Regions from separate parts of the Aeribacillus pallidus genome, predicted to be linked through region 1. Evidence: a T-box and tRNA genes for the amino acid it is inferred to sense, from the RefSeq annotation. Region 1 holds a T-box; the other holds one or more tRNA genes.
The links. The T-box of region 1 lies ahead of ileS (isoleucine--tRNA ligase). A T-box ahead of a tRNA ligase gene usually reads a tRNA of that ligase, here a tRNA-Ile.

Region 1 (15,408 bases):
TTTCCTAAAATTCCTTGAATCATCTGAATCGCTTCTGGAACATCTTTCGGGTCTCCTGGGCCATTGGATAACATAACGCCGTCCGGACGTAAGCGAAGGATTTCTTCCGCTGTCGTGTTGTATGGTACGACGATGACATAACAATCGCGATTGTTTAACTCCCTTAAAATACCGTGTTTCATCCCAAAGTCGACTAATACGATACGCCAACCTCGGCCAGGGCTTGCATACGGTGTCTTCGTTGATACTTGTTTAACTTGGTCTCTAGGAAGTTGAATCGATTTTAGACGAGAGATAACTTCATCTTTGGAGATATTTAGCGGACAAATCGCTCCTTTTAGCGTCCCGTGCTTACGAATCAAACGGGTCAATTTTCGCGTATCGATACCAGCTAATCCGGTAATCCCTTGCTTTTTAAAATAATCATCTATACTTTGTTCACTACGCCAATTGGATGGATATGAAGCAACTTCACGAACGATAAATCCTTTGATGGATGGTTGGATCGTTTCAAAGTCATCTCGGTTTATTCCATAATTACCAATTAAAGGATATGTTAACGTTACAATTTGTCCGCAATAGGATGGGTCTGATAAAATTTCTTGATATCCCGTCATACTCGTATTAAAAACGACTTCCCCAATCGTTTCTGATTCACAACCGAAACCTTCCCCAACAAAGCAAGTTCCATCTTCTAAAATGAGTTGACGTTTCATGATTGTATCTCCTCCTCTTGCCAAGCCATATTTCCATTTACAAAGGTAGCAACGGGCCATCCTTTACATTTCCAGCCTGTAAATGGGGTATTTTTTCCTTTCGATACAAATGTACGTGGATCAATTTCTTTTTCTTTTTCTAAATCGATGACCGTGATGTCCGGTGGTGCTCCTACTTGAAGCGTTCCGTACGAAAGACCGAACACTCGTGCTGGTTTCACCGTGAACCAATCGACCAGTTGTTTTAAGGTACAAACTCCTTTTTCGACAAAATACGTATATAGAAGCGGAAAAGCCGTTTCTAATCCGACAATGCCGAATGGTGCTAGTCGCATGCCTTCGTTTTTTTCTTCTTCCGTATGCGGGGCGTGATCGGTTGCGATAAAGTCAATCGTTCCGTCTAGCAATCCTTTAATCAAGGCTTGTTGATCCTCTTTTCCTCGTAACGGAGGATTCATTTTAAAATTGCCATCAAGAGTTGGAATATCTCCATCATGGAGAAGGAGGTGATGCGGTGTCACTTCTGCCGTTACGTTAATCCCAGCTCGTTTGGCATCCCTTATTACACGAACGGACTCTTTCGTACTTATGTGACAGACGTGATAATGACAGCCGGCCGCTTCCGCAAGAAGCACATCTCGAGCAATATGCACCGCTTCACTTACGCTTGGGATCCCTCGTACACCATGCTTTTTTGCAAATTCTCCGTCATGAACAAATCCACCGTTTAACAACGTTTCGTCTTCACAATGGGCCACAATCGGCATGTCAAGCGTAGCCGCTTTTTTCATCGCTTCGTACATCATTCCAGCTGATTGGACCCCTACCCCATCATCGGTGAAAGCAAACGCGCCTGTTTCTTTTAAACCTGCAAAATCCGTTAGTTCTTTCCCTAGTTGCCTTACGGTAATTGAAGCATAAGGGAGAACGCGAACATGCGCCGTCTCTTCAATTCGCTCCTTTAACCATTTCATTTGCTCAGGAGTATCAGGGACTGGTCGTGTATTGGGCATGGCAGCAACAGTTGTAAAACCTCCTTTTGCTGCCGCCAGAGTCCCTGTCGCAATCGTTTCTTTTTTTTCACCACCTGGTTCGCGCAAATGAACATGGACATCGATTAGGCCTGGTACTACAAGCTTTCCTTTCGCATCGTATACGTCATTATCTGCTGCCGGTAATTTAGCTCCAATTTTTACTATTCGTCCATTTTCAAACTGTATATCTTTTTGTTCTATCTCTCCGTTTGGATTCAGCACATACCCATTTTTAATCATTCCGTTCATCCTTGATCCCTCCTATGTATCCAACAAATATTTGATAATGGCCATACGCATAAATACACCGTTTGTCATTTGTTGAAAAATTCGTGAGCGTTCACTCTCAACTAGAGATGAAGCTAATTCGACATTACGGTTAACTGGGGCTGGATGCATAATAATACTTTGTGGTTTCATCTTTTTTGCCCGCTCTTCTGTTAGGCCGTATAATTGGTGATATTGTGCCGCCTTTAAATGGCTCGTACTGACATGCCGTTCATGCTGAATCCGCAACAACATGACCACATCTGCCCATTCCGTAGCTTCATCAACTGTTAGATACATCCCATTTTGTAAATAATCATCTGAAAACCATTCATCCGGTCCGGCAAATGCTACTTCGCTTCCTAGCTTTTTTAATATAGTTGCATTGGACCTGGCGACGCGGCTATGTCTGATGTCACCGATAATGGCCACTTTAATCGCTTCAAATGTACCGAACTCCTCATAAATAGTCATTAGATCAAGCAACGATTGCGTAGGGTGATGACCACAACCGTCTCCTCCATTGATGATTGGAATGTTGATTTCTTTTAATTCAGCAAAATATTCGTCTTGAGGATGGCGGATGACGATGAGGTTTGCACCGATGGATTCTAATGTTTTCACCGTATCATACAAGGATTCTCCCTTTTGTACGCTCGACGATAACACGTCAAACGGAATGACTTGTAAGCCGAGCTTTCGTTGGGCCATTTCGAAACTACATTTCGTACGCGTGCTTGGTTCAAAAAAAAGGTTAAAAGCAAACGTTGGATAAGTTGGCGTCCAACTATCTCCTTGTTTAAATGATTGTGCGAGGCGAATGAATTCAAACACTTCTTCTCCTGATACATCGTGGATCGTAAAAAGATGTTTCACCGTTGTCTCTCCTCTTCACTTGAAAAGTTTTTGGTAAAAAAAACACCCTAACATAACGTTAGGGTGTTGAAGTGTACAAGATCGTCCTATTGTACCGCTCCATCCAGAAAGAAGGTATACTTCCCCCATACGGTGCGCTCTCAACACCCTTATAAGTCTCACGGGACTTAGTTAAAAGGTGCTTCCTTATGCAACTTGATTGTTTTCAGATTCCTTAGCAAACAGTTCGTCTTCCGACACTGAATCTTTATTAGGAAGAATAAGGTTTAAAAGAATTCCGATGATGGCCGCAAGCGCCATACCAGATAAGGATAACTCATCTGTTATTTTTACAAAGGCACCACCGATTCCGACGACAAGAATGACCGATGAGATGATTAAGTTTCTCTTTTTCCCTAAATCCACTTGATTATCAATCAGCATACGTAACCCGCTCGATGCGATAATTCCGAACAGTAGAATAGAGACTCCTCCCATAACCGCTGAAGGGATAGAACTAATTAATGCAGTTATTTTTCCGATAAACCCAAAGATAATGGCTAACACAGCCGCTCCGGCAATGACGAATACACTAAATACTCTTGTAATGGCTAAAACTCCGATATTTTCTCCGTACGTTGTGTTAGGCGGTCCACCGATGAGTGAAGCGATCATCGTTGCAACGCCATCTCCTAATATGGAGCGGTGTAAGCCTGGTTTTTTGATGAAGTTACGACCTACCACTTTACTTAACACCATTTGGTCCCCTGTATGCTCCGCAAGCGTTACTAATGCGACAGGAATCATAATTAAGGCAATTTCTTTTGAGAAGCTTGGGGTATAGGTGACAAATGGTACGATAAAATCAGGTACTTCGAAAAGCGGCGCTGCTTTTACACCTGATAAGTCAACGATTCCGGCGAAGAAGGCGATGATATAACCGCCAACGATTCCGGCAAGAATAGGGACAAGACCGAAAAACCCGCGCATAAAAACCGCACATCCGATGGTAATTCCTAAAGTGGATAAAGCGACTAAAAAATGTTTCGTACTATACACTAGTTCTTCGGCTCCTGGATTTTCATACATCGCCATATTCACGGCAACTCCCGCAAGCCCAAGGCCGATGACGATAATAACTGGTCCAACAACAACCGGTGGTAACAATTTCATTAACCATTTCGTACCGAACTTCGCAATCAGTAGGGCAACTACCCCATACACAAGTCCAGCTAAAAAGCTACCAACCATAGCCCCTTCTGGACCCCCGATCGCTTTAGCCGAAATAATCGGAGCAATAAAGGCGAACGATGATCCTAAATAAGCTGGAATTTGACCTCTAGTTATCAGTAAATACGCTAACGTTCCTAAACCACTTGAAATTAAAGCCACACCCGGGCTTAAACCGACAAGGAAAGGAACAAGGATCGTTGCCCCGAACATCGCAAACAAGTGCTGAATACTCAGGCTAAACCATTGGCTTAATTTAGGCACATCTTGTACATCTAAAGCTACGTCACGTTTTTGTTTCATTTTAGATCCTCCTTTTTATTTCGTATAAAAAACCCTCTTTGCACCGTCCAGAAGGTACAAAGAGGGTATATACATCCTACTTAAAGATAGTCGACACCTATGTAAAGTCGGTGGAGGATGTTTTCCGCCCTTTGTCAGCCTCTCTGGACTGCTTTTAAAAGGACTTTCCTATTTAGTTTTCATGAATCGTTACGCTATCATTTTCATCCACTTCTTTTAGTTGCACAACAATTTTTTCGGTCCGGGATGTAGGAATATTTTTACCGACATAATCAGCGCGAATCGGCAGCTCCCGGTGACCGCGATCGACTAATACCGCCAGTTGAATCGCTGCTGGCCGCTCGATATCAATGAGCGCATCCATCGCCGCGCGGACCGTTCTTCCTGTATACAATACATCATCGACTAAAATGACTTTTTTATCCTGAATGGATACAGGAATTTCGGATCCTTTCACTTTTGGTTCTTTATCTGGTGAGATTTTACTTAAATCGTCCCGATAAAGGGTAATATCGAGCTCACCAACTGGAACCGCTTGCCCTTCAATTTGTTCAATTTTTTCGGCTAATCGTTGGGCTAAGTAAATTCCTCTCGTCCGGATACCGACAAGCACACAATCGTCAATTCCTTTATTTCGCTCGATAATTTCATGAGCAATGCGTGTTAACGCTCGTCGAATCGCTTGTTCATCCAGTACCATCGCTTTTGGTACCATCTCTTGTCACCTCATTTCTACTGTGGAAACGGGAAAAATAAAAACCCTCTCACCGTTCGGCAAGAGGGTACAGTTCTCCTAAGGATAGATAGACGACTCCTATCTTCAATAACCGTTTCCTTCTCAGCCTCACGGGACTGTATTAAAGGACTTTATGAAGCTACTATCATGATACAGACAGATAGAAAGGATGTCAACTTCTTTTTCGTAAAAGTTCTAAAATATCTTGAAAGTCTTTTGGTAATGGGGCCTCGAATTCCATGTATTCGCCTGTTCGTGGATGGTTAAATCCTAAGACGGCTGCATGCAACAATTGTCCGTTCGCATCAATCGTTTTTTTCGGTCCGTATTTCGGGTCCCCGGCTAACGGATACCCGATATACTTCATATGCACGCGTATTTGATGCGTACGACCTGTTTCGAGCTCGCATTCAATGAAAGTGAAATCTTTTAACCGTTCAAGGACGCGAAAATGCGTAACGGCTGGCTTCCCATTATCGACAACAGCCATGCTTTGTCGGTCTTTTGGGTCCCTGCCAATTGGGGCATCGATTGTTCCTACCTCATGCGGAATGACCCCATGCACAATGGCATAATATTTTCGAGTAACCGTCTTCTCTACTAATTGTTCGACCAATCGTTCATGAGCGAGATCATTTTTGGCCACCATGAGTAAACCGGACGTATCTTTATCGATTCGGTGAACAATTCCTGGGCGCATCACGCCATTAATACCGGATAAATCTTTACAATGCGCCATTAATCCGTTCACTAACGTTCCAGTCGTATGTCCTGGTGCCGGATGAACAACCATCCCTTTTGGTTTATTGACTACAAGCACGTCTTTGTCTTCATAATATATGTCTAAATCCATTTCTTCTGGTTCAACTTCCAATGGTTCAGGTTCAGGAATTTCAATCGTAATTCGATCGTTCAAGGCACATTTGTAATTCGGTTTGACTGGTTTACCGTTTACCATCACATTTCCGTCTTTAATCCATTGCTGCACTTGCGTCCGTGACCATTCCTCATTTAAGGAACTAATCACTTTATCAATACGGACGTTTTCTTGTTCCTCATCAATGATGTGTTCCATTATTTCCATAAGCCTTCTCCTTCTTTGCTAGTCGTTCTTCACGAATCATGTCGATAAAGAGTAAAACGACACCGATCGTTAAAGACGAATCGGCGATATTAAAAATCGGAAAATCATACGTAAAAATATACGTGTTGATAAAATCGACCACTTCTTTTCGAAAAACTCGATCAATAAAATTTCCAATCGCTCCGCCAAGCATAAACGCTAAACTTAGGCGAAGGAGCGGTTTTCCTTTGGCATGCGTGTGCATGTAATAAATAATTCCGATAATGACAACGATTGTGATGATGTAAAAAAACCACATTTGCCCTTGTAAAATACCCCAGGCCGCTCCACGGTTTCTGTGCGATGTAATGTATAACACATTTTCAATAATTTCAATGCTTTCGCCAAGCTCCATCTTTTTTACAATGAGCCATTTTGTAAATTGATCCAATAAAATAACAAATAACGCAATTATGTAGTGAATCACAAAGGCAACCTCCATATCTACGGCATCGTTACCTTTGCATTTTAGCATAAATTGTTTTTTGTGGACAATTATATAAATGGAATTGGTTTTCGATAATACTGTTTTATTTCCCACCAGTCATCCATCGTACGTATCGTAGGAATAACTGTCAGCCATTCAGTAGGAATTGGTTTTCCGCAACATTCGCATATACCGAATTGTCCATTTTCCCATTTTTCTAGAGCGTAATTAATATCAATTAATTCTTTTTCCATCGTTGAACGAACGTGGACATTGGAACTCGAAAAGTTTTGCAAATCTTTCTTTAATGCCATAAGTACGCTATTAATGTTCTCCATTGAACCATCCCCCCGTTTACTTTTAACTTTCCCTACGAACAAGGAGACAGTACCTTTCAATTTCTTCTATTGGACACAGATTTTAACGAAAGGCTCTACCCTGTGGATAACTTTTGCTGTTATTACATTTATCAATGTGCCAATTTTTATTAGCATGGTTGTCTGTTAAATGATACTGTTGATATTTATACATTCGCTTGTGGCGGACGCTTTCCGCGGGCAAGCCGCAAGCCGCTTCCCTCGCTATTCTATCAGTCCAGGGTCATGCCTGGCTTTATGTTCCCGCTAAAGTCGCCGCCGTGTGAACAACTTGCTAAAAATCAACAATGATATATAACATAGCCTAACGAAAAAAGAGGTGCCATGTGACACCTCTATGTTTAAATATCTTATACGTTTGTATAATGCTCTTTCACCAAGGTTGCACAGCGTTGGCATAATGTTGGATGTTCGTTGTCTGCTCCAACATCTTTAGTTACGTTCCAGCAACGCTCACACGTTTCTCCTTCCGCTTTTTCAACAACGATCGTGGCATGTTCCAGTTTAAGAGCGTTTTCTGGTGCCTCTTCGACTGTACCAGCCACTTCAAAGGCGGATACGATAAACAATTGCTGTAAGTTTTCTTCAATAGAGTTAAGCAATTGTTTGGTTTTGTCGTTGACGTAAAGTGTTAATTTCGCTTGTAATGATTTACCAATGACTTTTTCGTTACGCGCTTCTTCTAATGCTTTTAATACATCGTCACGAATCTTCATAAACGCGTTCCATTTTTCTTCTAATTGATCAGCATTTGGTAGGTCAACGTATTCTGGCATATCTGTTAATTGAACGCTTTCTTCCTCTACGCCAGGAATGTAGGACCACACTTCATCCGCTGTGTGTGAAATAATTGGTGACATTAGTTTGGCTAAAGCAACTAAGCACTCGTAAAGCACTGTTTGCATTGAGCGGCGTTCATGGTTATTTGGTGCCTCGCAGTATAAAATGTCTTTTGCATAATCAAGATAGAAGGCACTTAAATCAAGCGTACAGAAGTTGTTGACCGCATGATAGATGCTGGCATATTCATACGTTTCATAAGCTTCGCGTACATGCTTGATTAATTTGTTTAGTTTGACAAGCATGAATTGGTCTACTTCACGTAACTGTTCATAAGCCACTTTATCTTTTGTTGGGTCGAAGTCCGCTAAGTTACCAAGTAAGAAACGGAACGTGTTGCGGATTTTGCGATACACTTCGGCGACTTGTTTTAAAATCGCATCAGATACGCGGACGTCCGCTTGATAATCGACAGATGCAACCCAAAGGCGTAAAATATCCGCACCTAATTGATTCATTACTTTCGCTGGAACGACGACGTTACCGAGCGATTTACTCATTTTACGCCCTTCACCGTCAAGCGCAAATCCGTGGCTTAAGACACCTTTGTATGGAGCTTTTCCTGTTACAGCGACCGCTGTTGTTAAGGAAGAGTTAAACCAACCGCGATATTGGTCAGATCCTTCTAAATAAAGGTCAGCTGGACGATCTAAATCATCTCGTTCGACAAGTACCGCTTGATGGGAAGAACCAGAGTCAAACCAAACGTCCATAATATCGGTTTCTTTAGTGAACTTGCCGTTCGGGCTACCTGGGTGCGTAAATCCTTCTGGTAATAAGTCTTTTGCTTCCCGTTCGAACCATACGTTTGAGCCGTGTTCACGGAACAAGTTCGCTACATGTTCGATCGTTTCATCGGTAATGATTGCTTCCCCGTTTTCTGCGTAGAATACCGGAATTGGTACGCCCCATGCCCGTTGACGAGAAATACACCAATCGCCACGATCACGAATCATGTTGTAAAGACGAGTTTCTCCCCAAGCAGGCACCCATTTCGTTTCTTTTACAGCTTCTAATAATTCATCTCGGAATTTGTCAATGGATGCGAACCATTGTGCTGTCGCCCGGAAAATAACCGGTTTTTTCGTACGCCAGTCGTGCGGATAGGAGTGAGTAATAAATTGTAGTTTTAATAATGCACCCACTTCTTCTAATTTTTGCGTAATTGGTTTGTTGGCATCATCGTAGAACAACCCTTCAAATCCAGGCGCTTCGTTCGTCATATATCCTTTTTCGTCAACTGGACATAATACATCTAATCCGTATTGCTGTCCAACACGGAAGTCGTCTTCCCCGTGACCAGGAGCTGTATGAACGCAGCCCGTACCGGAGTCTGTTGTAACGTGATCGCCAAGGATGACTAACGAATCACGGTCATAAAGTGGATGTTTCGCCACAACATATTCTAATTCGGCACCTTTGACCGTTTTAACAACTTCATAAGACTCCCATTCCACTGTTTTCGCAACTTCTTCTAATAACGCTTCCGCTACCACGAAATGTTCGTTGTCTACTTTTACGACAACGTAGTCAAGTTCAGGATGAACAGCAATTCCAAGGTTGGCTGGAATCGTCCATGGAGTTGTCGTCCAAATGACGATTTTTGTCCCTTCGTCTAATACGCCTTTTCCATCTTTCACAGAGAAAGCAACGTAAATGGATGGAGAGCGTTTATCTTTGTATTCGATTTCTGCTTCAGCTAAAGCCGATTCACTGGATGGAGACCAGTAAACTGGCTTTAACCCTTTATAAATATAACCTTTTTTCGCCATTTCCCCGAATACTTTAATTTGCTGTGCTTCGTACTCAGGTTTTAGCGTAATATAAGGGTTTTCCCAATCACCACGAACACCGAGACGTTTAAATTGTTCGCGTTGGTTATTAATTTGCTCATATGCATATTCTTCACATAGTTTACGGAATTCAGCAACCGACATTTCTTTACGGTTGACGCCTTTGTTCGTTAACGCTTGCTCAATCGGAAGACCGTGCGTATCCCAACCTGGTACATATGGTGCATAATAACCTGTCATTGATTTATAACGGACGATAAAGTCTTTTAAAATTTTATTTAGCGCATGCCCCATGTGAATATCTCCGTTCGCGTACGGAGGTCCATCATGTAGAATGAATAGCGGACGACCTTTCGTGCGCTCTTGCACTTTTTTATAAATGTCCATTTCATCCCATTTTTTCTGAATTTCCGGTTCGCGCTTCGGTAAATTTCCGCGCATTGGAAAATCCGTTTTCGGCATTAATAACGTTTCTTTATAGTCCATGTTCATCCTCCTATTTATCCTAAGTATCAATAAAAAAACCTTCTCATCCCAAAAGGGACGAGAAGGTATTCATTCCCGCGGTACCACCCTTATAGACAGACGAGTCCATCTGTCCACTCGGTATTCGTAACGTGAATAATCCGTCCTTTTCTACTAAATGGCTCGTTCGAAAAGGAGCTCTAGGGTGATTTTCCAGCACTCACCTTCTATCAGGCTTCCACCGTCCCTGACTCGCTTGAAAAAGGCGCTTGAGCACTGTACTGTCCCTATCATCGCTTTTTCTATCATCCACTTGTTTTTAAATTATATGTAATTCCCATGGATTTCGTCAAGGTCCTTACGCTAGGCTATCTTCCTCTTCTAAAGCTTTTAATTCAGTAGCGTCAATTTCAAATTCCATTAATTGATCCCAGTCTTCGCTGTTTACTAAATCTAACTGGGCTTCAATAAGCATGCGGAAGCGCGTACGGAATACTTTCGACTGTTTTTTCAACTCTTCAATTTCAAGAGCAATTTTTCTCGCTTTTGCTAACGCTTCGTTTACAATACGGTCAGCGTTTTTCTCCGCTTCACGAATGATTAACTTCGCCTCTTTTTGGGCATTTCGCTTTACTTCTTCCGCCGCTTCTTGAGCAACGACAATCGATTTATTGAGCGTTTCTTCTATATTTGTAAAATGACTTAAACGCTCGTTTAACGAAGCTAATTTTTCTTCTAATTCGCGCTTTTCACGAATCAATAATTCGTAATCTTTAATGACTTGGTCTAAAAACTCATTAACTTCATCTTCATCATACCCTCGAAAACCTCGGCTGAATTCTTTGTTATGTATGTCTAACGGTGTTAAAGGCATGCTGCCACCTCCACAACTGAATCATGTATTTTTATTATACAGATGATTCGACAGTTTGTGGGGAAATTCCTGCAAATTCGATGAGATTTTCTTTGCAATTATTGCATCTTTTTCGACGGCCTTGGCCCGCTGTTAGAAACAAATAATTTTAAAACATAAAACCGCCTTCAACTCAAACACCCTTATTTTAAGATTCCCATGGTGATACGCCATTTTTCTTTTTTCGTTTGGCCGTCTATAGAAAATAGCTTACTTCGTCCGAATCCTTTCGCGGAAAGGATATCACCTTCTTGACAAATAAACGAAGGTTCATCAATGAGCTGCCAGTTCACTTTGACGAGACCATTTTTAATCATACTTTGTACTTTTTGACGAGATAAATTGGTGATTCCAGAAAGAACAACATCTAACCGTAGCGAGGATACAGTCGTCTGTTTTTCCTGCCATTCTTCGGCATGATTCATGATGTCCGAAAGCGGGAGTCGTTCCACTTTTACAGATGCTTTTCCAACCTTTTGCATGTGCATTTCGATAAACGACGCTAATTCCGCTACAACCAAAAATTGGATTCGACCATTGTTGACTATAATGTCGCCAAACTTCTCACGTTTTATACCTAAAGAAAGTAAGGTGCCAAGCACTTGGCGATGGTCCAATTGAACAAATTTGGTCGGATATTTTAATTCAAAGAGCACGATGTCAAAATCTTTTTCTTCTGGGGAATAATAGGACGGGTACAACAGCGCTCGCTTTCGCTCAGCTGTGGGATTTCCCCCAAAAAATTGGACGTTTATATCACCGCTTCCGACGATTGATTTCGTTAAAAACTGTTGTCTCGGATCTAAAAAGTCCGTCAATTTCGGAGCATACATCATTTCTACTTCGGATTTCCACGCTATCACTTTATCGATAAAATCTTTTTCTTCCGGTCGGAAATGTTGATAAATTCCTTCCATATGGCGAGAACTCCTTTGTTGAAATATTATGAAGGAGAAAAGAAAAATCGGGGCTATCCCCGATTCTTTTAAAACCAATAATACAATTGGACTAACCCTCTTGAAGCTAAATTTAAAACAATAAAAGCCACAATTGGTGAAATATCAATCATCCCGATAGGTGGGATAAAGCGGCGAAACGGCTCTAAATACGGTTCACATATACGAGCTAAAAATTGGCCGATGCTGGATTCTCTAGCGTTTGGAAACCAGGACATTAAAATATAAATAATTAGTGCCCATGAATAAATTTCAATAAGTTTTAATAAAAGTACAAATATCGTATCCATTCTTTTTATTACCACCTCGAATCTTCGTAATTGTCCTCCATCACAAAGTCGGAAATGTTCCCACTTACTTCTACATTATCCGGTGTACATAAGAAAATATTCGTTCCGATTCGTTGAATATCTCCTCCAATAGCATAAACCGTTCCACTTAAAAAGTCTACAATTCGCTTTGCTTGATCGTGTTGAATGCGTTGCAAATTGACAACAACCGCCCGGCGATTTTTTAAATGATCAGCAATATCTTGCGCTTCTGCATAAACACGTGGTTCGACTAATACGACTTTGGAAGACTTTTGTACACTTTGTAAGCTAACAACATTTTGTTTCGCTTGCGATTTTTGGACGGCCGGGAGTTGTTCCTCTATGTATTCTTCCTCATTTTCGAATTCATCGTCTAAAAAGAAAAACGTTTTTAATTTTGATTTAATGCCCATCTTTTCCACCTCCTATCACTATTCACCGACTAAAGACGAACCGATTCGCACAAAGGTAGCTCCCTCTTCTACGGCGATGATATAGTCGTTCGACATGCCCATCGATAATTCGGTACACGGTGCGTATTTTTTATTTAGTGCTTGTACCTTTAATTGTAAAGTTTTCAATTGTTGAAAACAACGTCTAATCAACGTTTCGTCATCTGTAAATGGTGCCATCGTCATCAGTCCAACAACGACAATGCGGTCAAAAGAAGCTAATTGCTCAATAAACGGGATGAGTTCATCCGGTCTGAGCCCATGCTTAGACTCTTCTCCGGATACGTTCACTTGTACAAAACACTTGATCGGTTTGGACGCCCGTTTTTGAATTTCTTTCGCCAATGATAAACGGTCCAACGAATGTATGTAATCAACTTTGTCTATGATATTTTTTACTTTACGTGATTGTAACGTACCGATGAAATGCCATATAGGCTTGTCCTGAAATTGTTCCCATTTTTTTAAAAAGCCATCATCGCGATTTTCTCCAAGATGGATAATTCCTGCCTCTAACGCTTCTTGCGCCCGCTCATTGCTTACATATTTCGTAACGGCAATAATTTGAACCTCTTCTTTGTTACGGTTGGACCGTTCACACGCTTCTTTGATGTTTTGTTCAATGATTTGTAAATTTTCTTTGACACTCATTTAGAACGATCCTCCTTCCAACCAATAAACGCTAACATTCGTCCCGCATTCCCTTTGTCACGTCGATGGGAGAAAAAATCTTCTTCTTTGCATGAAGTACATAAGGAACTTGTCTGGATGTGTTCTCTTTTCACACCGGCTTGAATTAAAAGCAATTTATTGACTTTTTTTAAATCAAGTTCGTATTGACCTGGCTTTACTTCATTATAGATATTTTCGACACCATGTTCTACCGTCTTTTTCACTAAATTGATCACTTTATCATCCACGATATAACACGCTGAACATATGGATGGACCAATAACCACTTCAATATCGGCTGGAGATACGCCTTCCTTTTTAAAAGTATCAATCATTTGCCCGGCAATATTTCGTACGGTTCCTTTCCACCCTGCATGCGCTACACCGATGATTGGACAGTTTCGTGCACGGAAATAAAGCGGGACACAATCAGCAAAACAAAGGGTAAGTAAAATCCCTTTCTCCGTTGTGTAAAATCCATCCGTATGAGGAAAGCTCGTCGAATAATCGAGAGCCCCTCTTCCACGATGTTTTCTTTGCACTTTTACGATAAGGCTTTCATGTGTTTGTTCAGCTCCTACCCAATGTTGAACAGGGAACGAAAGGGCATTGGCAAGCTGTTGACGGTTCACTTGAACAGTTTTCCAATCGTTTGTGACGTGAAAGGCCAAATTCCCATTCCCGTTGGTCGGTAACTGTTTTGTTGAAATGCCGACAACAAGCTCGGAATCCACATTCGTCCATTCAGGAATCGTGTAGTATGAAGAATCCAGCTTTACCATTGGTTCACTCATCCACATTTCTCCATTTCTTTTTTCTTTAGTTTAACATATTTGTGGTTTCTTTCGTCACTCTTTTGGCTTTTCTAATTGATATTGAAACGTTGTTGACTCTTTTAAGCGAACAAGAATAACATCGGCACCAATTTTTACAATTTGTGTCCATGGTATAAATAAGTCGTCATCTTTTCCTAGAAAACCAAATAGTTTCCCGCTTCCTCCAATAATTACTGCGGTTATTTTTCCAGTGTCTGTATTAATTTCAAAATCGACAATGTTTCCTAATCGACGGCCGTCCGAAATGTTCACAACATCTTTTATTTGAAATTCTGAAATTCTTACCATTTTTGTCCCTCACTTTTCACTCTATTTACTTTCAATATATGCGGAATGAAAAGAACTTCATGAGTTTTAGACAAGTAGTATTCAAAAATTCCATAAATAAAAAAAAGGCTCCACAAATTGGGAGCACTAATGAATATTTTTATTCATTTGTTTGATCGCTGCTTTTTCTAACCGTGACACTTGAGCTTGGGAGATACCGATTTCTTCGGCCACTTCCATCTGTGTCTTCCCTTGGAAAAAGCGTTTGCGAATAATCATTTTTTCCCGCTCATTTAATCTTCTTAAGCCCTCTTTTAACGCGATTTCTTCAATCCATTGACTATCTTTATTTCGTTCATCACTTAATTGATCCATCACATAAATCGGGTCTCCCCCATCATTGTAAATCGGTTCGAACAGGGAAACTGGGTCTTGAATTGCATCTAATGCAAATACTACTTCTTCATGAGAAACTTCTAATTCTTTCGCAATTTCTTCAGCCGTCGGTTCCTTTGACGTTTCTGACATCAGACGTTCACGGACTTGCAAAGCTTTATACGCAATATCCCGTAATGAACGTGATACCCGAATCGGATTATTATCACGTAAATAGCGTCGAATTTCTCCGATAATCATTGGAACCGCATACGTTGAAAATTTAACATTTTGACTTAGATCAAAATTATCAATGGATTTCATTAAGCCAATGCATCCAACTTGAAACAAATCATCGACATATTCTCCCCGATTGTTAAATCGTTGAATGACGCTTAATACAAGGCGTAAGTTTCCATTGACGAGCTTTTCCCTCGCAGAAAGTTCTCCCGCTTGCATT
Region 2 (15,408 bases), on a different contig from region 1:
TCAAAAATGGAATGAGCATTAGAGCCATTGAAATGAATGTTTGTTACGTCGTAAACACGGAGGCACAATTTTTTCTCATTACTTAACTCACGATAATAAAGCGCTACGGTATCCCAAACTTCGTTAGAGATACTCCAGTAAACAAAAGCTTTCGTTGGTTGAATGAGTGTTAAAAACATATCATTTGTTTCCGAGAAGAATTGAAAGGTCGGGAAATGGTCTGCAGGAGTATTGACTTTCGCGGTCCGTTTTTGGTCATCAATAGAATCAGGTTGAATTTTTCCTTCTTTGTATTTTTTCCATTGATATTGAACTTTCCCTACCGTTGTATTTAATTCCTTTGCAATTTTTCGAAATGATAGACCTCGCTTTCTTAAGTCAATAATTTGTTCAATCACTGTAAGTCACCTCATATAAAATTATAAATATATGAATCAAGTGAAAAATTATGACAATTCTTTCTTTTTTTATCGTAACATTGATAGGTTAAAAGGACAATAAACGCATTTTGTCGGATTATGTATGATTTTCTTATGATCGATTTCACACTTCTGTCCCTTTTGGTTGTAAGCTATAATATAGGTAGCAAAAGTTGTATAATACAGGAGTGAAGTCATTTGGAAACCGTTTTAATCATCCTTATTTCCATTTCGATCGCTTTGTTCATTTTGTCATTTTTCCAAAAAGATCGGACAAAGCAATTGGAGAAAGAGTTTGAAGAATTCACCCTATCTGTAATTCAAGAACAATACCAAATGAAAAAAAGATTAAAAGTATTAGAAGAGGAATTATTAATTCAAGAAGAAACGTCACCGTTCAGGGCTGTTCCAAAGAAAAGGCCGCAAGTGCATGAAGTAGTAAAAAATCAAGTGCTCGCCCTGCACCGTCAAGGGCTAAGCTTAGACCAAATTGCCAAACAATCAGCGCTCTCTTTGCAAGAGGTATATCAAATCATCGAATCGCATAGATAGGATGTTGAGAACATGGATCGAAAAGTAACAAGAGCATTTGCAGCAGGACTATTCGTATCATCCTTAACCATCTATGGCTACCATACATTTTTCAACTCACCGAGTACGAAAGAAAATACTGTCGAAACATTTGTCAAAAAAGAAACGTATGATGAACTCGAACAGTCATACGAAACCTTAAAAATTGATTATGAACAGACCCAAAAAAAAGTTAAACAGCTGCAAGAAAAGACAAATAAAATAGAAAAACAATTGGTGTACATTCTTGAAATAACACAAGGAATGACTCCATCAGACATAAGTGACAAACTAGAAAAAGCCGGCATTATAGAAGATGGAGGGTCTTTTACGAAATTCCTGGTTGAAAAAGGCTACCATCGAACAATACAAATCGGTACATATAAAATAACGAACGACATGACCTTCGAACAAATTGCAGGGGAAATTTCAAGTTAATATCACAAGGTAAGGGGTATGCATTTTTTTGAGTACTTTTTCCGATTGAAAAATACTACTATCAATCATTTGAAGTTTACACTGTTACCAGACGAACCGCTATGTTGTGAAAAAAATAAACATATCCGTTAAGTTCTCGGTAACCGCTATACCATTTCGTCAAAACCTAATGAACCTTCAAATACAAAAAACCGGATGAACTTAACTAGTTCATCCGGTTTTTTTAATTCAGTTATTTAAATCGTAGTGACGTCCTTTTACTAAATAGAAGATGCTTTCCGTAATGTTTGTGACATGGTCAGCCGTGCGCTCTAAATAACGACAGATGAATGAAAGCTGCGTAATTTGTTCGATTTTTTCTGGCATTTGATGTGTATATGAAAGTAACTCTTGAATGGTTTGACCATATAAGGAATCGACTTTATCGTCCATTTCCGCTACCTGCTTTGCTTTCACGATATCTTCTTCTTCGAATGCCTTCATTGTTAATTCAATCATAGATGAGGCAATTTGATGCATTTTTTTAATATGGTCAATCGGTTTGATTAACGGCTCATTTCCAATGCGAATCGTTGATTTAGCGATATTTACCGCAAAATCGGCAATGCGCTCTAAATCGCTTGCGATTTTTACGGCCACCATAATACGACGTAAGTCAATAGCCACCGGTTGCTGTTTCGCAATTAAAAGAATTGCAAAATCATTAATTTTTTCCTCTAATTTATCTACTTTCGCATCTTCTTCCATAATACGTAACGCATCGTCAATATTTTGTTGTTCTAGTGCCACGATTGCTCGATTTAAGGCGTTTAAGGCATACTCACCGAGTTCGACTAACTTATCTTTAAGTTCTTGTAAATCGTATTGAAACTTTTCCCGTACACCCATGATTGCTTCCCCCCCTTATACAAATTATCCGAATCGTCCTGTAATGTAGTCTTCCGTACGCTTGTCGGAAGGATTGGAGAAGATTTTATCAGTTTTATCATATTCTACTACTTCTCCGTTTAGGAAGAAAGCCGTTTTATCAGAAATACGCGCCGCTTGCTGCATGTTGTGTGTAACGATAATGATACTGTAGTCTTTTTTCAATTCTTGAACGAGTTCTTCTACTTTTAATGTAGAAATTGGGTCAAGTGCCGATGTTGGTTCGTCCATTAAAATAACGTCAGGCTCAATGGCTAAACAGCGAGCAATACATAAACGTTGTTGCTGACCACCGGATAATCCGTACGCATTTTGATGTAAGCGATCTTTTACTTCGTCCCAAATCGCTGCACCACGTAAGCTTTTCTCTACAATTTCATCAAGAATTTTTTTATTACGGATTCCGTGAATACGTGGACCATACGCGATATTGTCATAAATAGATTTAGGGAATGGATTTGGTTTTTGGAAAACCATTCCTACTTTCGTGCGTAACTCTTCCACACGATAGTTTTTATCAAAAATGTTCCGCCCACGATAACGAATTTCCCCGGACGTTTTCACGTTTGGTACAAGTTCAATCATGCGGTTTAATGTTTTGATGTAAGTTGATTTACCACATCCAGATGGCCCGATAATCGCTGTTACTTCGTTTTCCATTACGTCTAAATCAATATTTTTTAACGCGTGGTGATTTCCGTACCAAAGGTTTAATTGCTTTGTTTCATAAATCGGCTTTTTCACAACTTTCTTTTCTTCCTTATGCTCTTTTGTTACTTCTTCCTTTTTCTTTACTAACGTGATTTCCATGTTGAAAACCTCCCTCATCCAATCGAAAAAATTAATAACGGTTTTGGAATTTGTTTCGGATCAATACCGCAATCGAGTTCATAACAATTAACAATCCTAATAAAACGATAATACCGGTTGCCGCTAAGGCATGGAATTCTTCTTGAGGTCGACTCGTCCAGTTGTAAATTTGCATCGGTAATGCCGTAAACGTATCAAGCACACCCTTCGGTAAGAACGCTAAGAACGTTGGAACACCAATAACGACTAGCGGAGCGGTTTCACCAATCGCACGGGATAACGCTAAAATACTACCTGTTAAAATTCCTGGAATAGCTGCTGGCAAAACAACACGTAAAATGGTTTGCCATTTCGTTGCCCCCATTCCGTAAGAGGCTTCTCGTAACTCTTTTGGCACAGAACGAATGGCTTCTTGGCTCGCGACAATGATAACTGGAAGTATTAACAAACTCATTGTTAAACCAGCGGCCAAAACACTGTTTCCTAACATAAAAGCCCGTACAAAAATGGTTAAACCAAGTAATCCGAACACTACGGAAGGAACTCCAGCTAAGTTAGAAATGTTCACTTGAATAAAGTTCGTCACTTTATTTTTCGGTGCATACTCTTCCAAATAAATCGCCGTTCCCACTCCTAAAATGAAGGAAACAGGAGCCACAACAGCCATCAACCAAATGGAGCCAATTAATGCTGCTTTAATTCCGGCCTTCTCTGGAAAACGTGAAGGGAAGTTTTGAAAGAATCCCCAATCGAGATATCCAATTCCTTGAGTGAATATCCGATATAGAAGGATAGCAAGAACGATTAATCCGAATGTTGTCGCAACGAAAAATATTCCTCGAAAAATGTTGTTCGTGAGAATTCGCGAAGACATTCTCTCAACAACTGTTGAATGATCCACGTATTTCATTAATATTCCTCCCTAAAGCGTTTAGCAATGTATTGTGCTAACAAGTTCATCGCTAACGTAAAAATAAACAGAGTCATTCCTACAGCATAAATACTGTAGTAAATCGTTGTGCCGTATCCAGCATCACCTGTACTTACTTGCACGATATATGCAGTCATCGTTTGTAACGAGCTCGTAATGTCCCAAGATAGATTTGGTGTTGACCCAGCTGCGACTGAAACAATCATTGTTTCACCAATCGCACGTGAAATCGCCAGTACGATTGAAGCGACAATACCCGATACAGCTGCAGGTAAGACAACTTTCATCGTCACTTCAAACTTCGTAGCACCAAGAGCTAGTGCTCCTTCACGAATGGCTTTTGGCACAGATGACATGGCATCCTCTGATAGGGAGGCGATCATTGGAATAATCATGATTCCGATGACAATTCCTGGGCTTAAGGCGTTAAAAATTTCTAACGAAGGTATAAGTTCTCGTAAAACTGGTGTTACAAAGGTTAACGCAAAAAACCCGTATACGATTGTCGGAATTCCTGCTAATACTTCTAAAACTGGCTTTATCGTCCGTCTCGTTTTTTCGGATGCATACTCACTCAAGAAAATGGCAGATGCTATCCCGATTGGTACCGCAACTAACGTCGCAATAACCGTAATTTTTAACGTTCCAGTAACCAGTGGGAAAATTCCGTATGATGCTTGTTCTTCAGAGAACGGATACCATTCCTTTGCAGTTAAAAACTCAACAATGGAAACTCGTTCGAAAAACGTAAGTGTTTCTTTAAATAATGTAAATAAAATGCCGATCGTTGTTATGACTGAGACAGTTGCAATACAGAACAAGATGATTGGAACGAGTTTTTCAAATTGTTGAAGCTTGTTCTTTTTTCGATTTTGTTCAATCATTTCTTGGATTGAAACCTTTGGTGTTGCCATTTTTTGAAAACCCCTTTCATCCACATGGCAAGATGAGAAGCAAACGTTACCTGCTTCTCATCCATTTTCGTTTTAGTTTGTATTACTTAAGGCTTTCAAGAGTTTCAAGAGCCTTTTGATATTCTTCTTCAGGAAGTTTTACGTAGCCTACTTCTTCAGCAAGCACACTTGCATTTTCAAGAACGAATTTTACGTAATCATATACGGCTTCGTCTTCAGCCACAGCAGAGTTTTTCACATAAGTGAATAGCGGACGTGATAGTGGGGAGTATTCTCCGCTTTCGATCGTTTCGTTGGTTGGCTCAACAGGACCATTTCCACCATCAATCGGAACAACTTTTAATTGATCTTTGTTTTCAAGGTAATACGCATATCCGAAATAACCCATTGCGTTTTTGTCACCAACGACACCTTGTACAAGAACGTTGTCGTCTTCAGAAAGTGTAGCGCTTTTCGCGATTGGTTGCTCCTCAAGGACTACTTCATTAAAGTAGTCGTAAGTACCAGAGTCAGTACCTGGAGAATAAAGTTTGATTTCTTTATCTGGCCACTCTGGACGGATGTCTGACCATTTTTTCACTGTTCCATCTTCAATCCAGATTTTTTGAAGTTCTTCAATCGTTAAGTAGTCCACCCAGTCATTTTCTTTGTTTACTACAACAGAAAGACCATCATATGCAAGTTTGAATTCTGTATAGTCGATTCCCTTTTCTTCTAATTCCGCTTTTTCAGCGTCTTTAATCGGACGAGAAGCGTTGGAAAGTTGAGTTTCACCTGCGATGAATTTTTCAAATCCGCCACCCGTACCTGAGAAACCGACAGAAACTTTTACACCAGGTTGTTGGATCATATATTCTTCTGCTACTGCTTCCATGATTGGATAAACGGTTGATGAACCATCGATTTTTACAGTACCTTCTAATTGTTTTTGTTCTTGAGCTGCGTCAGAGCCTTCACCGTTTGTACCAGTATTTGCTCCGTTTCCGCATGCAGCGAATACTAAAGAGGTACCAATTGCTGCTGTTAGGGCTAAAAGCTTCATTTTTTTCATTCCGTAATTCCCCCTAGAATTTTTCGTTTGATTGCTTACGTTTAAAAGACTAATACATTTCTTTTAAAGTGGTTTTAATCTATTGTTAAGCTTTTGTAAATACGCATAGTTTTATGTGTTTTAGCATCATTCAATTATTGGCAGGAGATTTGTTGAAGTTATATAACTTAAAAAAATAGGTAAGTAAATATTTTATAGAAATCCTAAGATGGGTTGTCAGAATCAAGAAGTGAATGATCCATATTGGTAATCCATTTGTCTGAGGATAGATGGAGTTTACTAGAGGACGGTTACGAAGTGAAGTATGTTTGTTCGATAAGGTCTCTAGTAATCTACAAAATATGTTCAAAAATCTTGATAAAGTGTCAACTTCGTAATTTTTAGAAATCTGTCCGAAACTTCAATCGATAAATCTAGAATAAAACGAAAACAATCATCCTCATTTAATCCTTAACAAAAAAATGCGTGACCGAACCTTGTTCAGTCACGCCGAAATATTCATTAATTATTCTTCATCCTCAGTGGGGTGGACCTCTGTTTCCTCCTGTATCCCTTCCTCTATATTATTAACATATTGTATAGCATTTTGTTGTTGATTGGCCATGCGTTTTTGTTTTAACTCAAAGTAGGCATCGAGAACACGCCGACCAATGTCTTTATTAATCGTAACTGCTGGGACACTTTTTTGATATGCCCACGGAACGACAACCGCCATCGCAATTTCTGGTTTGTCATACGGAGCATAAGCAACTAAAGTTAAGTTCGTCGTTTGAGGCGGAGGTCCTTCAAATTCTTTTCGCCGTGGTCCATCGTAAAAAGCTTCTGCCGTTCCCGTTTTCCCAGCTGGTAAATATGGGGCATCTGCAAAGAACGAATAGGCGGTTCCTCCTGGTTCTTGCATTACTTGCCGGAAACCTTCTTGCACTCGTTCCATCCATGTTGGATCGACGTCCAGTATATTTAACACTTTTGGTTGGATTTCCTCTATAATCGGACCAAGTTGTTCATTATCATCATTTGGTTCTCGAATCTCTTTAACAATATGGGGTTGAATACGGTAACCTCCATTGGCTATCGTTGAGACGTATTGGGCCATTTGTAATGGGGTATACGTATCGTATTGTCCAATCGCTAAGTCTAATAACAATCCCGCTTGCTCATATGGCCCTTTAAATCCGATTTGTTCGTTTGGTAAATCGATTCCGGTGCGGACACCTAGACCGAATTGGCTAAAGCTTTGTCGCATCCAGGAAAACGCATCCGTATCAATGACAAGCGGTTGGTTATAACGATAGACTCCTCCACCTATACGTATAGCTGTTTGGAACATATATACGTTCGATGATACTTTTAGGGCAGTGATATCATCAATTAATCCAAAATTTTTCCAAGATTTTTTTAATGGAGTATCTTTAATTTTTAACGGTTGGTCGTATATTTTATCCCCTGGTGTGATGGCTCCAAGCTGATAACCTGTTAAAATAGTAGCTCCTTTTACCGCTGAACCCATTGTGTAAGAAGTAGTAAACGTTCCTAAAGCGAAATCTTTTAACTTTGGCTGTCCAGTATTTTGGTCGATACCATATTGCTTTCCTGCAAGTGACAAAATTTCGCCTGTAAATGGATCCATTAAAACGACAAACGCCCGATCCAATAACGACGTATTTGGTAATTTCTTCGCTTTAAGAAGCTCTTCTTCAATGATTTTTTCAACGGCTAACTGTAATTCTATATCTATGGTTAAAACTAAATCTTTTCCCCGTTGTCCTTCTTGTACTAATTCAGAATCGATCACATTTCCAGATTTGTCGGTGATATTTTTAATTTTTTCCTTTTGTCCACGAAGTACGTCTTCATATTGTTGTTCAATATAACTAGTACCGACACGATCGTTACGACTGTAGTCTCGGGATAAATAATAATCAAGTTTTTCTCTTGGAAGTCCCTCTTTCGCTGAGCTCACTTCACCTAAAATCGTTTTCAACGTTTGACCATATACGTATTCACGATCCCAATCAGTCGTTGTATCTACCCCTGGTAAGGAATCCAAATGTTCACTTACCTTAGCAAATTCTTCTGAAGTGACTCCTTCATTTTTTACCATTTGTGGAGTTAAGGCATATCCGCTTGAAAATTCACGGAAAATCGCTAAAACTTCTAAATCAGCTTGCGATAACATGGCTAAATCTTTTTCCGTAATCCGGTCTAATTGTAATTGATACAATTTTTTGTTGTACTCATCTTGAGATAAGTCTAATTCCTTTAACTTCTGTTTATCTTCTTCAGTAATTTTTTCTTGTGCTAAATCTGGAAACTTTAAGATCCAAAAGTCTTTTTTGTCCCGTTCAGTTACTTCTTTCGGGTTTTTTTTAATGAACTTGGCTAATTTTTCAGCGACCTCTAGCATTTCGTCGACCTTCGTTGAATTAGTCCGTGTATACGTAATGGCATTTAAAGGAGTATTGTCCACAATAACATTATAATGACGATCGTAAATTCTCCCGCGTGGGACAGGTGTATTGACGGTTACATCCTCCGTCCGCTCCACCTCACGACGATAGTCTTCACCATACACGATTTGTACGATACCTAACCGTAAAATTAATGTAGAAAATAATAAAAAGACGATAAAAAACAACATGTTTAACCGTACCGGCACATGTGTTTTTTTCTTCTTTTTTTGTTTTTTCAATGGCTCATTCCTTCCTTTCCGTAAGGCCTCCTTTACTATTGTATTCGAATTAACGGGATTTTTCTATCGGTATGAAAAAATTCACATCACGAAAAAAGTGCGGCTCCTCCTCATTTAAACTAAACTTTTCTTACGGCCAAATAAATAAAGGAGTAACCAGCACCTAAGATAATTAATAAAATGGGTAAAATTTGTTCACTTGGAAATAATGAAACTGCTCCTAAAAATGTAAGGATCGAGACGATTCTTCCGCTATTAAGAAAAATTTCTCGCACAACGATATATTCAATTCTCATTTCAGCTGCCCTCCAACTTTGACCAATCACATCGTACGTCATCGAAATATACGGGACAAGCACGATCGGATACGCAACGGCAATAGTAGCAGCATAAACTAATAAACGGATATAACTCATTTCTGGGACAATTATAAAGATGGAGAGAAAAAGAAGTATTCCACCGATCAATATAGCTTTTTTACGAGCTCCTTTTTTCAATAAACGTGAAACAAAAATATACGCGATAAACGAGATGGTTGAATTGACAAGACCGAATGTTCCAATTGCTAATTCGCTACTGGTTACAATGAAAACGAAAACTGTAATGACAAATAGGAATGTTCCTTCACGAAGTCCTTGAAAAAAGTGAGCGTTCGTTATGCCTTTCCATTGGTGATTTTTCTTTCGCTCTTTAAAAATACGTACAAACTCATACTTTCCTGAAGCTGGGCGACGAGTGATGGAAAAACTTAACACAATCGCAATGGCAAATAAGAAAAGTGAAATACCGAAAACAAGTGTATATCCTGCATAAGAAGTAAATCGCGAGATAATAAATCCGGCTAAAATTGGCCCAATCATTCCTCCTGCAGAGGTTAAGGATCCTAAAAAACCGTTAAAAAAATCGCGCGTCTCAGGCTCGGTAATTTCAAACGTTAACACGTTATAGGCTAACCAATAAAAACCATACCCAATTCCTAACAAAGCACCTAACAAAATTAAGAAATTCGAAGCCTGCTGACCGATAAAAAGAACCGTAAAATAAAAACTCGTTAAAAAAATTACTCCGAGTCGTAACACAATGACACGATCAATTTTTTTCGCCCAGCGTCCTGCTAAAATGAACGTTAAAGGCTGAAATATAACGATAGTTAAATTATATATACCCAAGTCAACATAATTTCCTGTCTGTTTCCATAAATAAATATTTACGAATGTATTGGACAGAGCTATGCTTAAGGAATACAAACTTCCTACATATAATAACAATCGTAAGTCTTTTGGTATCTCTACATCACCTAACCATTTTTTATAAAACATTGCGAAACTCCCCTTTTCATCTTTAATATTGTTTGATAATTAAATCTGAGTTATACAAATAAAAGGAGAATGCTAATAAGTTGGGAATTTCGCACAAAAAAAGGTTGCTGACATGTCAGCAACCTTTTGAATACTCTTAAAAAAATTACTTCGCAGCAGCGTAGCGTTTTGCTACTTCGTCCCAGTTCACAACGTTCCAGAATGCGTTAATGTAGTCTGGACGACGGTTTTGATATTTTAAATAATAGGCATGCTCCCAAACATCAAGGCCTAAAATAGGTGTTTTACCTTCCATTAACGGAGAATCTTGATTTGGAGTGCTTGTTACTTCAAGTTCGCCATCGTTTACAACAAGCCAAGCCCAACCGGAACCGAAACGTCCTGCAGCCGCAGCAGCAAACTCTTCTTTGAATTTCTCGAAGCTTCCGAATTTTTTATTGATTGCTTCAGCAAGTTCTCCTGTAGGTTCACCGCCACCATTTGGAGAAAGAATTTGCCAGAATAAAGAGTGGTTTGCATGACCTCCACCGTTGTTACGTACAGCTGTACGAACTGCTTCTGGAAGTTGGTCAAGGTTTGAAATTACTTCCTCAACCGATTTGTTTAACCATTCATCGTGTCCAGCAAGCGCATCGTTTAATTTGGTTACATACGTTTGATGATGTTTTGTGTGGTGGATGTTCATTGTTTCTTTATCGATGTGTGGTTCAAGGGCGTCGTAAGCATAAGGTAATTGAGGTAATTCAAATGCCATTTCCAATTCCTCCTTTTATGTACATGGTTTGCTTTTCAATCTTAAGATTACCAAAGAACGATTATTGAATCAAATCATTTGCTAATCGTATCTCCTTATTTAATGTAAAAACAAAAACCGGTTGGAAACCGGTTTTTGTTAATGGACCCTGCAGGACTCGAACCTGCGACCGGACGGTTATGAGCCGTCTGCTCTAACCAGCTGAGCTAAGGGTCCATTTTACATTTAGACATTCGTTTATTTATTGAAAATATAACACCGAACAGAAAAATCGTCAACATCATTTGGAAAGTCCATTAAATAACCAAAAAGAAGTAGACAATCATTCCTAATTGAATAACCGCTTTTACAAACGTGCTGCTAAAAAAACTTATCAATGACCCTACACCGATAGAGAGGCTTTCTTTTATAGGCTTCTTCCCGAAGGCAATTTCCCCTACAACGGCACCAACAAATGGACCAATAATAATCCCAAATACCGGTATGATCAACGGACCAATAATAATTCCTATTGTGCTTCCCCAAAAGCCAGCTTTCGAAGCTCCTCTTCGGTTCATTGTCAACCCGTTGATTACATAATCCGCTCCCATCATTAGACATGCTAATATCATTTGAATGACCCAAAAGCTCCAATGAAAAGGTTCGAATGAAAAAAATAACCCATATAATAAATAGCCTCCGAACAAAAACAACATCCCTGGGATAATAGGATAAATAAGCCCAACAAAGGCAAGCAAAAAGCAAATGACAATAAGTCCCCAATAAATAATTTCCATACGTTTCACCTTTCAACAATATTTTGGACGCATGTCCCACTTTTTTTACGGATATCATTACTTTAAGTTTCAAAAAAAAGAGAAGTAAGCGGAAAATCTTACTTCTCTTTCTTCACCTTAATGATGAATCCCTAATACGGCTTCAGCAATGTTTACTGCGTGGTCACCAACACGTTCTAGATTGCTTATAATGTCTACAAAAACAATGCCGGCTTGACCTGAGCAAAGCCCTTCATTTAAACGTAAAATATGTTGTTTACGTAATTTACGCTCCATTTTATCAATACGATCTTCGTTTTCGACTACTTCCCGAGCAAAGTCTTGATCATTATGGTCGATAGCAGAAATCGCTTTTTGAACGGTTGAAATGGTTAAACTAAACATTTCTTCTAAGTCGTGCATCGCTTCATCTGTTAATTTAACTTTGTTTGCTTGCTGATACTCTATTAATTCCACAATGTTTTCAAAATGGTCACCGATTCGCTCAATATCTCTTACCGTGTCCATTAAAATCGAATGACGTTCAGATTCAGCTGCTGATAACGAGCTTGTAGACAAAGAAATTAAATAATCCGTAATTTTTCGATCAAGATTGTTAATGGCGTCTTCCAGTTGTAAAGAGACTTCCGCATGCTTTGAATTTTTCGTCGTTAAGTATTGATGCGTTTCTTCTAACCCCTTAATCGCAAATTGTCCCATGCGAACAACTTCTTCTTTTGCTTGTCCTAAGGCAATAGAAGGAGATTGTTCAATGAAAATAGGGTCCAAATGTTTTGCACGATATTCAACAATTGAGTCCTCACCAGGTATTAATTTTGTTACAATTGCTGCTAGAACTCCAATAAAAGGTAATTGAATCACCGTGTTTGTCACATTAAACGTACCGTGTGCATAGGCAATGGTCATTTTTGGATCTAGTGATAAACTATTTTTCAAAAACTCTATAAAATCTTGAAAGAACGGTAAAATGATGAGGAAAATAGCTGTTCCTACCAAGTTAAACAACACATGTGTCGCCGCAGCTCGACGGGCAGCAACCGATGCTCCAAGCGCTGCTAAAACGGCTGTAATCGTTGTTCCGATATTGTCACCAAATAATACTGGTAGCGCAGCTTGTAAATCAATAAGGCCTTCCGCATGAAGCCCTTGTAAAATACCGACAGTCGCACTAGAGCTTTGTACAATGACCGTAAAGACGGTACCAGCAATAACTCCAAGAATCGGGTTATCACTCAGACTAACCGTTAATTCATGAAACGCTTCGAATGAACGTAACGGTTTCATTCCGGCGCTCATTAATTCCATCCCATAGAAAAGGGCACCGAACCCAAAGATAACTTGTCCAAGATTTCGAACTTTTTTATTTTTAAAGAAAAATATCAAGAAAGAACCTACGGCAATAATCGGTAACGCATATTCACCGATGTCAATACCGATGATGAACGCTGTTACTGTCGTACCAATATTGGCACCCATAATAACGCCAATTGCTTGGCGAAGCGTCATAAATCCCGCACTAACTAGTCCGACGGTAATGACTGTCGTTCCCGAACTACTTTGAATGAGAATCGTAACAATTGTACCGGCAATTACCCCCATGATCGGATTCGTAGTAAACCGGTCTAACACATCACGAAGACGATCGCCTGCAGACTTTTGCAAACCGTCTCCCATAAACTTAATACCGTAAAGAAAAATTCCAAGGCCGCCGAGAAACTCAAATAGCATTTGTTGAAGACTAAATTCCACTTTATTCAACCCCTATTAGTTAATCTTTTTCGACATTATTCATCAGACCCCATATAATTATTAATTCATCATGAACACAATGTAAACATGTTTAAATTAAAATTTACATTAGCTTAACATTTAGTTTTAATGTTACATTTATGTTACAAAAGTATTATTTTTCAGAATTCTAATTTCTAGTTGTTTCCGTTTTACAGGTAAATTTACAATGAGAATGAATGCTTTCACAAGGAGTGATAATGATGAACATCTTCCAACAATTCATAGTTAGTTTATATTCACCAAAAAAAATGGCGATGTTTCGCTTTCAAGGGATTGGAAAAACCATTTTGTACATATTTTTCTTAGCGTTATTTACGACGCTTCCAATTGTTTTGTTATTTTATTCCTTTTCTGCTGTACCAATAGAAAAAATGGAACAAATATTGTTGAAAGAATTTCCTGACTTTACGATTAAAAACGGTACGCTTCATTCATCTAATATGGAAACGGTTAAAGTAGAAAGCGAAAATTGGATTCTTTTATATGATCCATCGGGGCAAGTGACCGAATTTTCTAACAAAAACATAACCATCGGCCTTTTATCCGACCAATTTATTATAGTTACGGAAGGGAATGTTCAGTCAATTCCATATTCCATGCTTGAAGGATTACATGTAACAAAGAAGTCACTTGTAGAAATGCTCCATCAATTTCAGACGATTGTTCCTATTTTATCTGTTGTTATCATTATAATTACTTATATTTTTAATTCAGGCTTACTGTTTATAAAAATCGCAATTTTTGCTGGACTCGCTCTTCTTCTGCGGCAAAACCGAAAATTATCGTACCGACAAAGCTATCGCATAACGGCTTATGGAGTGACACTACCGACCATTTTATTTACCCTTCTTTCCCTTTTTCAAATCAACTTTACAGGAGATGTATTCCTCGAATGGGCAATGATTTTATTCATCTTATATCGAATTATTTCATCGATTCCGTCTTCAAAACAACCGACATTAACGAATTAAAAGAAGGTGTTAGGTCAGACCTAACACCTTCTTGTTTGTTTTTAATTCAAAGAAAATTGTATAGATAACGAATGAAGCTCATTAGATAACTCTTTTAACTGTTTGCCAATATGGTGGTTTTCTTGTAACATCACAGACTGCTGATCAAAAACAGTCAACATTTCCTTTGCGCTTGCGAGCGTCTCTTGTGAAATAGAAACATATGCCTCAGTCGCTTTTTCCACTTCCGGTAAAACGTGTTCAACTTGCGTTAACTCTGATTGGATATCCCGTAACAGTTGGTCGGCATCTTTAATTTGTAGTAGTAACTGGTGAAAAGCATCCTTCCCTTTCATAACGGAATCCATTTGCTGCTTCACTTTATTTACCATTAAATTAAATTCGGTGACGGCTTGAAGGGAGATAGTTTCCATTTCTTCTATGATCTGAGTTATATCGACTGTAGCTTTGGCCGATTGCTCAGCTAATTTTCGTACCTCATTGGCAACTACGGCAAACCCTTTTCCACTTTCTCCTGCTCGGGCCGCTTCAATCGCAGCATTTAACGCTAATAACTTCGTTTGTTCCGCAATTTGCTGAATCATCGTCACCACTTTAGCAATTGAGTGAGAGTGTTCTTTCACGTTTTGTATCGTTTTGTTCATTTCTTTAAAGTCAGTGACAAACATCGAGTTCGTTTCCGCCATTGCGTGAATGTTTGTTTCCCCTTTTTGAGCAGAATCGGTCATAGTATTCGCTTTTAAAAATACTTGTTCTAGTTTCGAAAAAATCGTTTCAAGCGAAGCTTTCATTTCTTGGAACGAATACATATTTTGTTCAGATGTAGTAGCCGTCTGTTCTGCCCCTTTTTGGACAAGTTGTACCGTATGTTCTATTTGTGTGTTTTCCATTAATAATTGGTCAGAGGCTTTTTGAAGTTTCGCTCCCGTCACGCTTAATTTATCCGTCGTTGTGGAAATACTTTGTATTAATGATTTCACATTTTCCATCATAGATTGGAAACTAACAACTTATGAATGAATTACAGGTAGTGAAGTTTTTATAT

Region 2: it encodes a tRNA-Ile, which carries the amino acid that the T-box ahead of ileS (isoleucine--tRNA ligase) is inferred to sense. The anticodon was not compared.

What each region holds. Positions count from the first base shown of each region.
Region 1 is NZ_JBCNBW010000055.1:2,179-17,586, reverse strand. Features, by position in the region: gene ABES52_RS12095 (carbamoyl phosphate synthase small subunit) at 1-716, opposite strand, end outside; gene ABES52_RS12090 (dihydroorotase) at 713-1,999, opposite strand; gene ABES52_RS12085 (aspartate carbamoyltransferase catalytic subunit) at 2,012-2,893, opposite strand; gene ABES52_RS12080 (solute carrier family 23 protein) at 3,080-4,405, opposite strand; gene pyrR (bifunctional pyr operon transcriptional regulator/uracil phosphoribosyltransferase PyrR) at 4,578-5,120, opposite strand; gene ABES52_RS12070 (RluA family pseudouridine synthase) at 5,314-6,225, opposite strand; gene lspA (signal peptidase II) at 6,200-6,691, opposite strand; gene ABES52_RS12060 (TraR/DksA C4-type zinc finger protein) at 6,760-7,029, opposite strand; gene ileS (isoleucine--tRNA ligase) at 7,419-10,187, opposite strand; T-box leader at 10,238-10,469, opposite strand; gene ABES52_RS12050 (DivIVA domain-containing protein) at 10,525-11,040, opposite strand; gene ABES52_RS12045 (YlmH family RNA-binding protein) at 11,223-11,996, opposite strand; gene ABES52_RS12040 (YggT family protein) at 12,065-12,325, opposite strand; gene ABES52_RS12035 (cell division protein SepF) at 12,334-12,759, opposite strand; gene ABES52_RS12030 (YggS family pyridoxal phosphate-dependent enzyme) at 12,778-13,449, opposite strand; gene pgeF (peptidoglycan editing factor PgeF) at 13,446-14,264, opposite strand; gene ABES52_RS12020 (YlmC/YmxH family sporulation protein) at 14,319-14,594, opposite strand; gene sigG (RNA polymerase sporulation sigma factor SigG) at 14,721-15,408, opposite strand, start outside.
Region 2 is NZ_JBCNBW010000034.1:13,103-28,510, reverse strand. Features, by position in the region: gene ABES52_RS07645 (DUF4912 domain-containing protein) at 1-398, opposite strand, end outside; gene ABES52_RS07640 (hypothetical protein) at 618-971, shown strand; gene ABES52_RS07635 (hypothetical protein) at 984-1,427, shown strand; gene phoU (phosphate signaling complex protein PhoU) at 1,656-2,315, opposite strand; gene pstB (phosphate ABC transporter ATP-binding protein PstB) at 2,340-3,164, opposite strand; gene pstA (phosphate ABC transporter permease PstA) at 3,196-4,074, opposite strand; gene pstC (phosphate ABC transporter permease subunit PstC) at 4,074-5,009, opposite strand; gene ABES52_RS07610 (PstS family phosphate ABC transporter substrate-binding protein) at 5,092-6,060, opposite strand; gene ABES52_RS07605 (peptidoglycan D,D-transpeptidase FtsI family protein) at 6,566-8,701, opposite strand; gene ABES52_RS07600 (MFS transporter) at 8,872-10,071, opposite strand; gene sodA (superoxide dismutase SodA) at 10,217-10,825, opposite strand; tRNA gene ABES52_RS07590 (tRNA-Ile) at 10,968-11,041, opposite strand; gene ABES52_RS07585 (DUF456 domain-containing protein) at 11,122-11,601, opposite strand; gene ABES52_RS07580 (Na/Pi cotransporter family protein) at 11,719-13,329, opposite strand; gene ABES52_RS07575 (DUF1189 domain-containing protein) at 13,593-14,363, shown strand; gene ABES52_RS07570 (methyl-accepting chemotaxis protein) at 14,405-15,343, opposite strand; gene ABES52_RS07565 (sensor histidine kinase) at 15,374-15,408, opposite strand, start outside.